DNA from 3 places in the Kitasatospora sp. NPDC058444 genome. Region 3 is predicted to be linked to each of the others. Evidence: riboswitches for the same ligand, from Rfam matches in the RefSeq annotation. Region 3 holds a riboswitch; each other region holds the start of a gene.

Region 1 (3,268 bases), on a different contig from region 3:
GGGGGCGTCCAGGCCGACCGGACCGACCGCGACCGTGACCAGGTTGGAGATGGTCTGGCCCGCCGTGAAGTTGATGCTGGAGGTGGTGGGCCTGGTGCCCGCCTGGGCGGTGGAGGCGAGCGTGACGTAGCCGTCGGCGGTCGGGTCGGTCACCGTGAGGTTGACCATCACGGCCGTGACGTCGGTCGGCACGACGGAGCCGCAGGACATCGGCGGGTGGTCGGCGCAGTGCTGCGCGAGCGGGGTGCTGTAGGACTCGCCCTCCTTGAGCGGTCCGAAGTGGTTGTGCCGCGGGGTCTGGTCGAAGGAACGGGTGTCCAGGACCCGGGTCGGGGACATCCCGACGAACCCGGCCGGTGCGGTGACGTCGGCGGCGGCGGTCGCGGCCGGCACGGTTGCCGGCACGGCGGCCGGGACCGCGCTCGCCGGGACCGCGGCGAGGGCCGCCACGGTCAGGTGGAACGCTGCGAGGGCGGCTGTGGACATGGCTGTTCTGGCCCGCATGATCAGGTTCTCCCCTGGTCGATGGCGCCGGGACGGGCGTTCTCACGGCACTGGTTGGACGCTTGGGAACGCCCGGGGTTGTGCGCCGCCGCCGGAATTCTCGGGGGTCACCCGGGGGGTCGGGGTCGGGGTGATCTCGGGGTTCTCTCCGGGCCGTTGGGCCTCGTTCCGGCACTCGCGCCACCGTACGATCGAAGTACCGAAAGCAAGCGGGATGCGGCACCGGACGGCGGCCGACCCGAGGGGAGAAGAGGAACCGACATGGCTGAGCTCTGGAAGTCGCTGCCCTCCTGGGTGCGCAACATCGTCATCCCGGTGCTGGTCCTGGTGCTGGCCTGGAACATCGTCGCCTTCGTGTTCGGCGTCGTCGGCGCACTGCTCTCGATCGTGATCAAGCTCCTGGTGGTGGTCGGCATCGCCGCCGCCGTGGTGGTCCTGGTGAAGAAGGCCGCCAAGAGCTGACCCGCACCCCGCAACGCCGCCCTGAGGCCCGGCCTCCCCACACCAGGGGAAGCCGGGCCTCGGCCGTTCTCCGGCGCCGGGCCGACGCGACGGCCGCCGGGCCGACGAGACGGTGGGACGGCCGACGGGGCGGAGCGGCCGGCCGGGAGGGGTGGGGTGCTCTGGACCTGCGGCGATCCGCTCGCTACCGTGTTGGGCGTCGTGTGCAGGCAACACCGCCTGCGACGCGGGAGCTCGGAGCACCGGGCTGAGAGGACGCTGACCGGGACGTCGACGGACGGACCGACGGCTGCGTCGACCGCAGGAACCTGACCGGGTAATGCCGGCGTAGGGAGTAGAGGTCAGATGACCACGTTCGAAGCACAGCCGCAGTCTGCCCAGGGCGCCCCCAGCAGCGAGCGCACCGGCTACCCGACTCCGGCCTGGCGCAAGGCCCACCGCGAGGGATCGCGTCCCGACCTGCGCGTTCCGTACCGCGAGGTGCGGCTCACCAACGGCAGGACCGTCCCGCTGTACGACACCTCCGGTCCGTACACCGACCCGTCCTTCGAGCCCGACGTGCGGCGCGGCCTGCCCGCGCTGCGGGACGCCTGGATCCGCCAGCGCGGCGACGTCGAGGAGTACGACGGCCGCGAGCCGCGCCCCGAGGACGACGGGATCAAGCACACCTCGCCGCGCGGCGGGAACCTGCGCAACCTGGACGCCGTCTTCCCCGGCCGTCCGCGTCGCCCGCTGCGCGGTCGCGACGGTGTCGCCGTCACCCAACTCGCTTACGCCAAGCGGGGCGTGGTGACGCCGGAGATGGAGTTCGTGGCGCTGCGCGAGGGCCTCGCGCCCGAGTACGTGTGCGCCGAGGTGGCCCGTGGCCGGGCCGTCATCCCGGTCAACGTGAACCACCCGGAGGTGGAGCCGGCCGTCATCGGCACCAACTTCCTGGTGAAGATCAACGCCAACATCGGCAACTCCGCCGTCACCTCCTCGATCGAGGAGGAGGTGGAGAAGATGACCTGGGCGACCCGCTGGGGCGCCGACACCGTCATGGACCTCTCCACCGGGCGCAACATCCACACCACCCGCGAGTGGATCCTGCGCAACTCCCCCGTGCCGATCGGCACTGTTCCGCTCTACCAGGCGCTGGAGAAGGTGGACGGCAAGGCCGAGGAGCTGAGCTGGGAGGTCTACCGGGACACCATCATCGAGCAGTGCGAGCAGGGCGTCGACTACATGACCGTCCACGCCGGCGTGCTGCTGCGCTACGTCCCGCTCACCGCGCGCCGCAAGACCGGCATCGTCTCGCGCGGTGGCTCGATCATGGCGGCCTGGTGCCTGGCCCACCACCGGGAGAACTTCCTCTACACCAACTTCGAGGAGCTCTGCGACATCCTGGCCGCCTACGACGTCACCTTCTCGCTCGGCGACGGCCTGCGCCCGGGCTCGATCGCGGACGCCAACGACGAGGCGCAGTTCGCCGAGCTGAAGACCCTCGGCGAGCTCGGCCGGATCGCCCGCGAGCGCGACGTCCAGGTGATGATCGAGGGCCCGGGCCACGTCCCGATGCACAAGATCAAGGAGAACATGGATCTCCAGAAGGAGATCTGCGACGAGGCGCCGTTCTACACCCTCGGCCCGCTGACCACGGACGTCGCCCCCGGCTACGACCACATCACCTCGGGCATCGGCGCCGCGATGATCGCCTGGTGGGGCACCGCGATGCTCTGCTACGTCACCCCCAAGGAGCACCTGGGCCTGCCCAACCGGGACGACGTCAAGACCGGCGTGATCACCTACAAGATCGCCGCCCACGCCGCCGACCTGGCCAAGGGCCACCCCGGCGCCCAGGCCTGGGACGATGCCCTCTCCGACGCCCGCTTCGAGTTCCGCTGGGAGGACCAGTTCAACCTGGCCCTCGACCCGGAGACCGCCCGCGACTTCCACGACGAGACCCTCCCCGCGGAGCCCGCCAAGACCGCGCACTTCTGCTCGATGTGCGGCCCGAAGTTCTGCTCGATGAAGATCTCCCAGAAGATCCGCGACGAGCACGGCGACGGTTCCACCGCCGTGAACACCGAGTTCGACGCCGAGGCCCTGGCCGGCATGGCCGAGAAGTCGGCCGAGTTCGCCGCCCAGGGCAACCGGGTCTACCTGCCGCTCGCCGACTGACCCGCGTCGAGCGCCGTCCCGAGAGTGTCTGTCGACCCCGGGGCGGCGCTCGGCCGTCGTGTCATCGAGCCGCCGTCGGGGCGGGCGCCGGTTCGGTCGGGGCCGATGAGGCGGCCTCCAGCGTGCGGCGGATCACCGCCGA
Region 2 (3,268 bases), on a different contig from region 3:
GGCGACCGAGGAGAAGCTCATGATCCGGGCGGACGGGCGGTCGCCGTCCCCGGTCGCGCCGATCCCGAACCGCTCCAGCGTCCGCAGCAGCTGGGCCTCCACCCGGCCGCGGAAGCGCACCGGGTGCTTGGTCTCGATCGCCAGGTCCACCGGGCGGCCGCACTCCACCACCAGCTCCAGCAGCCGGTCCAGCCGCAGTACGCCGCGCAGCTCCGGGTCGACGCTGGGGCGGCCGGTCTTCCAGGCGCCAAAGTCGTACGCCTCCAGCTCGGCGAGGGTCATCGCCGAGACGGTGCCCCGGCCGTCGGAGACCCGGCCGATCCGGCGGTCGTGCACGCAGACCAGCACGCCGTCGGCGGTGACCCGGACGTCGCACTCCAGCGCGTCCGCGCCCTCGTCGAGCGCGCGCCGGTAGGCCGCGAGGGTGTGCTCGGGCAGGGCGTGGGAGGAACCGCGGTGGGCGATCACCTGGACGGACGACACGGTGCGCGCCTCCGGCGAGGACAGGTCTGGGCTGGTCACAGGCCCAACGATAGGTGGCGCAGGTGAAGCACGGACAAAGACGGCCCCAACCTGTGGGGCCGTCTCCGGTCCGCGGGGCCCTCCCGGCCCCGGTTCCTCCGGCGCGGGAGGGCGGGTCCGCTCAGGGCCGGACGGCGCGTCCGGCGAGCGGGGTGAGCGCCCAGGTGACCAGGGCGGGCACCAGGAAGGCGAACAGCGAGGCGGAGGTCCACTCCTGCGGGGTGAAGTGCAGCGCCTCCTGGGCGGAGGTCCAGAAGTCCACCCACCAGTCGGCCACCTTGGTCGGCGCGATGAACTGGTAGACCGCGAAGCCCAGCGCCCACGGCAGCAGCATCAGCCAGCGGGAGGGGGCGTCGGCGGAGAGGTTCCAGCCGCGCCGGCCGGCGCCGAGGAAGTAGTCCACCGCGAGCACCGCCAGCAGCGGCACGAACACCGAGCCGATCAGGCCGAGGAAGCCGTAGTAGGTGTCGGTGAACTCGTCGATCTGCAGGGCCAGCACGGTGGTCAGCGCGCCGATCGCCCCGGAGAGCACCCGGCGGTCCACCTTCGGCAGCAGGTTCTGCACCGACATCGCCGTCGAGTAGACGTTGGCGAAGGACTGGTCCGTCTCGCGCAGCACCAGCACCAGCAGGAACAGCCAGCCGGCCCAGACCCCGAGGAAGGAGTCGAAGATCCGGTTCGGGTCGCCGTCCGACTGCAGCAGCGCCATCAGGCCGAGGACGTAGCACCAGACCTGGGCGATCGTGTAGCCGGAGAAGCTGCCCCAGAACGCCGAGCGCGGGGTGCGCGAGTGCCGGGTGTAGTCGGCGGCCAGCGGGACGAAGGAGACCGACACGGCGATCATCGCGTCCGTGGCGCCCAGGAAGCCGTGCCAGTGGCCCGCCCCCGGGTCCGGCACGCCCTGGCGGCCCAGCTGGACGGTGAAGTACACCATCGCGACCGCGACCGCCCCGGCCACGAAGCGGCGCAGCACCGCGATCGAGCCCAGCGGCCAGATGGTCAGCGCGGTGGTCAGCGCGCCCGCCAGCAGCACGAACAGCCAGCGGTAGCCGGTGGTGTGCCCGACGGTCTGCGCGCCCGCCGAGATGGTCAGCAGCTCGAACACGCCCCAGCCGATGCACTGCACGATGTTCAGCACCGTCGGCAGGTACGACAGCCGGGTGCCGAACAGCCCGCGCAGGTTCGCCATCGCGGGGGCGCCGGTGCGGGCGCCGATCAGCGAGGCCACGCCGAGCATGGCGGTGCCGACCGCCGTACCGACCGTGATCGCGGTCACCGCGGCGGCCAGCGACAGCTCGCTGCCGGGGGCTCCGAGCACGGTGGCGGCGGTGGAGAAGCCGATCAGGCTGACGCCCAGGTTCATCCAGAGCGCGAAGTGGTCCCGGAAGCGGAGCGTGCGCGGCGGCTCGGTGTCCAGCACCAGCGGCGCTTCGACGTGGTCGGGGCGCTCCAGGACGGCGCTCGCGCCCGAAGAAGAGGATGGCGAAGCAGGCGGCATGGCCGATACTCCCTACGCCGGCATTACCCGGACAGGTTCCGGCGGTCAGCGCCCCCTCGAACGTCCGTCACTCGCGTGGCGTACGGTCGACATGCGCACTCTCAGCCTGGTGGGTCCAAGCTCCCGCGTGTCAGTTTGGAGCGACAGGCTAACCGGCACGGGGGCGAACACCCAAGGCCGAGGGCATGCGGTCCGCATCGCGGGACGCCCGGCGGGGGAGGGGAGCCTCGGCCGTCGGTACCGGCGTCGGTGCAGGTGGCGGTGCGGGTGTGGGTGCGGGTGTGGGTGGGATGTCGGTGCCGGCTAAGGATTCTTATGAGTTCTTCAGAGGGGTCCTTACGGCAATCGAATCGACAGTGCGAAAAACTATGGTCCTTGGTTCTGCCAGCTATGGAGGTCGTCCGTGAGCACCGAGCGCGAGGTTGGGCCCACCGGGCCGCAGGGGGAGCAGCCCGCGGGCCTGGGGGCGGCCGAGTCCGCTTCCGAGGGCCCCGCGCAGGGCGGGCACCAGCCGACCATGGCCTTCCGTCGGGTGCCCGAGCCGGAGTCGGGCGCCGTCGAGGCCGCTGCCGGCGGTGCGGCTGCCGTTGAGGCGGCGCCGCCCGTCGACGCCGTCGCGGCCGACGCCGCTGCGGCTGAGGGTGGGCACAAGCCCACCGTCGCCTTCACCAAGGTGCCCGCGCCGGAGGCCCCCGCTGCGCCCGCTGCGCCCGCCGCGCCCGTGGCGCCTGCCGCGCCCGCCGCCGAGGAGCCGGCCGTCGACCCGTCCACCGGCTACATCGACGCGCCGCCGCCGGTCCTGCCGCCCGCCCCGCAGGCTCCGGTGGCCCCCGCCGCCGCGCCCGCCGCCCCGGCCCTGCCGCCGGCCGGCAACCCGTACGCCACCCCGACCCACGGCGTCCCAGCCGCCGGCGCGCACGAGGGGTACGGCGCCGCTCCGGCCGTGCCCGCCGCCCCCGCCGCGCACGGCCACCACCCCTTCGGGGCCGGCCAGCCGCTCGGCGGCTGGGGCCCCGCCCACGACTCCACCTCCGGTGGCGCGGGCTACCCCGGTGGCCCGGCGGGCCCGCTCGGCTACCCGGCGGACCACTTCGGCGGCCCGGCCGGCCCCGGCGGCCCGCGCAAGAAGCGCGGCGGCCTGGTGGCCCTGATCGCGGCCGTCGCGCTGGTCGCCGGTGTGGCCGGCGGCGCGCTCGGCGTGAGCGTCGCCGACCGCGCCGAGAGCAGCAGCTCCGCGAACGACCACCG
Region 3 (3,268 bases):
TTGGTGTACGGCAGGACGGTGAAGCCGTCGTCGACCAGCGTCTCGGCGGCGTCCAGCAGCTCGATCGGGTCGGGCAGCAGGGTGCGCTCGTCGGCGATCACCTCCAGCTTGACCCAGTCGGTGCCGAGCGCCTCGCGGGCCAGCCGGGCGGTCAGCACGGCCTCGCCGGCGGTGAAGCAGCCGGCCGTGTTGGGCAGCACCCGGATGCCGTTGCGGGTCAGCACGTCGAGCACGGAGCCCTGGGTGGTGGCGTCGACCCGGCGCATCGCGACGGTGGTCAGCTCGGTGCCGGAGGCGAGCAGCGCGCGCTCCAGGACCTCCAGGCTGGGCGCGCCTCCGGTGCCCATGATCAGCCGGGAGGAGAAGGTCGTCCCGGCGATGGTCAGCAGGTCGTCGGCCATGGTTCAGCCTCCCTGGACGGCGGTGAGGATCTCGATCCGGTCGCCGCTGCTCAGCGCCGTCCCGGACCACGAACTGCGCGGCACCACGGCCTCGTTGAGCGCGGCGGCGACACCGGTGTTGGCCTTGCTGATCGAGGCCACCACCTCGGCGAGGGTGGTCGTGGCGGACACCCGGCGGGACTCGCCGTTGACGGTCAGGGCGATCTCGTCCAGGGCGATCTCGTCCGGGGAGATCTCGTCGGGGGTGATCTCGGTCATGCGCAGGCCTTCGTGGTGGAGTGGTCGGGGGAGAACCGGGTGGGCGCGAACGGCCGTGCGAGGTCCGGGACTTCGCCGGTGGCCAGGTACTCGGAGACCAGGTCGGCGGTCACCGGGGTGAGCAGGACGCCGTTGCGGTAGTGGCCGGTGGCGGCGACCAGCCCGGGCAGCGAGGTCGGGCCCAGCAGCGGGGCGTTGTCGGGCGATCCGGGGCGCAGCCCGGCGGAGGTCTCCAGCAGCGGGAGTTCGGTGATCCCTGGGACCAACTCGTGGGCGTCGCGCAGCAGTTCGTACACCCCGCCGGCGGTGACGGTGGTGTCGTAGCCCTGCTCCTCGGTGGTCGCGCCGACGACCAGCTCGCCGTTCTCGCGCGGCACCAGGTACAGGTGCTGCCCTCGGACGACGGCGCGGACGTTGCGGGAGAGGAACGGGCGGTAGGCGTCCGGGACGCGCAGCCGCAGCACCTGGCCCTTCACCGGGCGGATCGCGGGCAGCACCCCGTCGGGCAGGCCGGGCAGCCGGTGGCTGTGCGGGCCGGCGGCGAGGACGACCTGCCCGGCGCTCACCCGGCCTCCGGTGGAGAGCCGGGCGCCGGTCGCGCGGCCGCCCTCGACCAGCAGCTCGACGGCCTCGGCCGGACGGATCGCGACCCCGGCGCGCTCGCAGGCGGCGAGCAGGGCATCCAGCAGCCGGCGGCCGTCCACCTGGTGGTCCTCGGCCACGTGCAGGCCGCCGCGCACCCCGGGGGCGAGCATCGGCTCCAGCTTGCGGGCCTCCCGACCGGTCAGCCAGGCCGAGTCCAGGCCGAGCCGCTGGTGGAAGGCGTGCAGTTCGCGCAGTTCCTCGCGGTCGTCGGAGTCCAGCGCCACGGCGAGCGTGCCGCAGCGGCGGTAGCCGGTGTCCAGGCCGCCGCTGGCCTCGGTGAGTTCGGCGGCGAAGGCCGCGTACCGCTCGTTCGAGGCCATCCCGAGGCGCAGCAGCGGCTCCTCGCCGTACTGCAGCTCGGTGACCGGGGCGAGCATGCCGGCCGCGACCCGGCCCGCGCCGCCGCCGGGGGTGGGGTCGACCACGACCACGTTCCGCAGGCCGCGCCGCGCGGCCTGCCAGGCGACGGCGAGGCCGACGATGCCCCCGCCGATCACCAGCACGTCGGCGCGGCCGTCTGATGGCAAGCGTGACAAGGCTGCTCTGCTCCCTTCGCCGGTATGACCCGGATCAGGTTCGGACGGTCGCGGGCCGTGCCAGCCCGCCTCTCAGCCCGGTACGCCGGGCTCCCGTGTGGTGCCACCACCATAACGCCGGGGGTCGGCCCGGCCGAAGGCCCGTACGCAGGGCGGAGAGCGGGGCGGACGGCGGACGGCGGGCGGACGGCGGGGCGGCGGAAGCCGGGGGAGAGCCCACGGCCGCCGGCCGGGCCCTGGGTACAGTGACGGGCGTGGCAGAGCTGAGCGGAACGGATCAGGTGGTCGTCGTCGGAGCCGGGCTGGCCGGGGCGCAGTGCGCCCTCAAGCTGCGGGAGGGCGGCCGGCAGGGGCGGATCGTGCTGGTCGGCGAGGAGCCGCACGCACCGTACGACCGGCCACCGCTCTCCAAGGACGTGCTGCTCGGCAAGGCCGACTCCACCGCCCTGGACATCGACTACGACCGGCTCGGCATCGAACTGCTCACCGGCCGCCGCGCCACCGGCCTCACCCCCGGCGTGCTGCGCACCGACGGCGGTGACCTCCCGTACGGCTCGCTGGTGATCGCCACCGGCGCCGTCCCGCGGGCCCTGCCCGGCGCCGAGCGCGCGCACCTGCTGCACACCCTGGACGACGCCCTGGCCCTGCGCGCGCTGCTGCGCCCCGGGCTGCGGCTGGTGCTGGTCGGCGCCGGCTGGATCGGCGCCGAGGTGTCCACCGCGGCCCGGGCGGCGGGCTGCGAGGTGACCGTGGTGGAGGCCGGCCCGGCGCCGCTGCCCGGCGCGCTGCCGACGGAGATCGGTTCGGCGATGGCCGCCTGGTACGCCGAGGCCGGGGTCGACCTGCGCTGCGGGGTCGGGGTGGCCGCCGTCGAGCCGGGCGCGGTGCTGCTGGCGGACGGCTCGCACCTGCCCGCCGACGAGGTGGTGGTCGGCATCGGGGCCCGCCCCGCGACCGGCTGGCTGGCCGGCTCCGGGGTCGAGCTGGACGCGGCCGGTGCCGTCGTGGTGGACGGGCGGCTGCGCACCTCGGTGCCCGGCGTGTTCGCGGCCGGCGACTGCGTCAGCTACCCCTCGGCCCGGGCCGGTGCCCGGCTGGCCGTCCAGCACTGGGACCACGCCCTGCAGTCCGGCGCGGCGGTGGCCGCCGCCGTCCTGGGCGCGGACGCGCCGGACTACGACCCGGTGCCGTACTTCTGGTCCGAGCAGTTCGGCCGGATGGTCCAGTACGCCGGCCGGCACGCCGAGGGCGACGAGGTGCTGTGGCGCGGCGCCCCCGGGGACGCCGACTGGTCGGTGCTCTGGCTGCGCGACGGCGTGCCGAGCGCGCTGCTGGCCGTGGACCGGCCGCGCGACCTCACCCAGGGGCGGAAGCTGATCGAGCGCGGTACGGCGCTGGATCCGGTCCTCGCCGCGGACCCGGCGGTGC

What was found. A riboswitch is a leader RNA that binds a small molecule or an ion and turns the genes downstream of it on or off. The one in region 3 is predicted to bind thiamine pyrophosphate.
Region 1: linked by a shared signal. The riboswitch ahead of thiC (phosphomethylpyrimidine synthase ThiC) and the one ahead of thiO (glycine oxidase ThiO) in region 3 are both predicted to bind thiamine pyrophosphate.
Region 2: linked by a shared signal. The riboswitch ahead of ACFWP2_RS27510 (purine-cytosine permease family protein) and the one ahead of thiO (glycine oxidase ThiO) in region 3 are both predicted to bind thiamine pyrophosphate.

What each region holds. Positions count from the first base shown of each region.
Region 1 is NZ_JBHXLL010000053.1:22,935-26,202, forward strand. Features, by position in the region: gene ACFWP2_RS34910 (hypothetical protein) at 1-486, opposite strand, end outside; gene ACFWP2_RS34915 (DUF5326 family protein) at 766-966, shown strand; TPP riboswitch at 1,183-1,317, shown strand; gene thiC (phosphomethylpyrimidine synthase ThiC) at 1,312-3,126, shown strand; gene ACFWP2_RS34925 (SRPBCC family protein) at 3,188-3,268, opposite strand, start outside.
Region 2 is NZ_JBHXLL010000030.1:101,995-105,262, reverse strand. Features, by position in the region: gene ACFWP2_RS27515 (glycerophosphodiester phosphodiesterase) at 1-522, opposite strand, end outside; gene ACFWP2_RS27510 (purine-cytosine permease family protein) at 644-2,020, opposite strand; TPP riboswitch at 2,013-2,157, opposite strand; gene ACFWP2_RS27505 (S1C family serine protease) at 2,424-3,268, shown strand, end outside.
Region 3 is NZ_JBHXLL010000001.1:380,425-383,692, forward strand. Features, by position in the region: gene ACFWP2_RS01750 (thiazole synthase) at 1-401, opposite strand, end outside; gene thiS (sulfur carrier protein ThiS) at 405-659, opposite strand; gene thiO (glycine oxidase ThiO) at 656-1,831, opposite strand; TPP riboswitch at 1,835-1,947, opposite strand; gene ACFWP2_RS01765 (NAD(P)/FAD-dependent oxidoreductase) at 2,086-3,268, shown strand, end outside.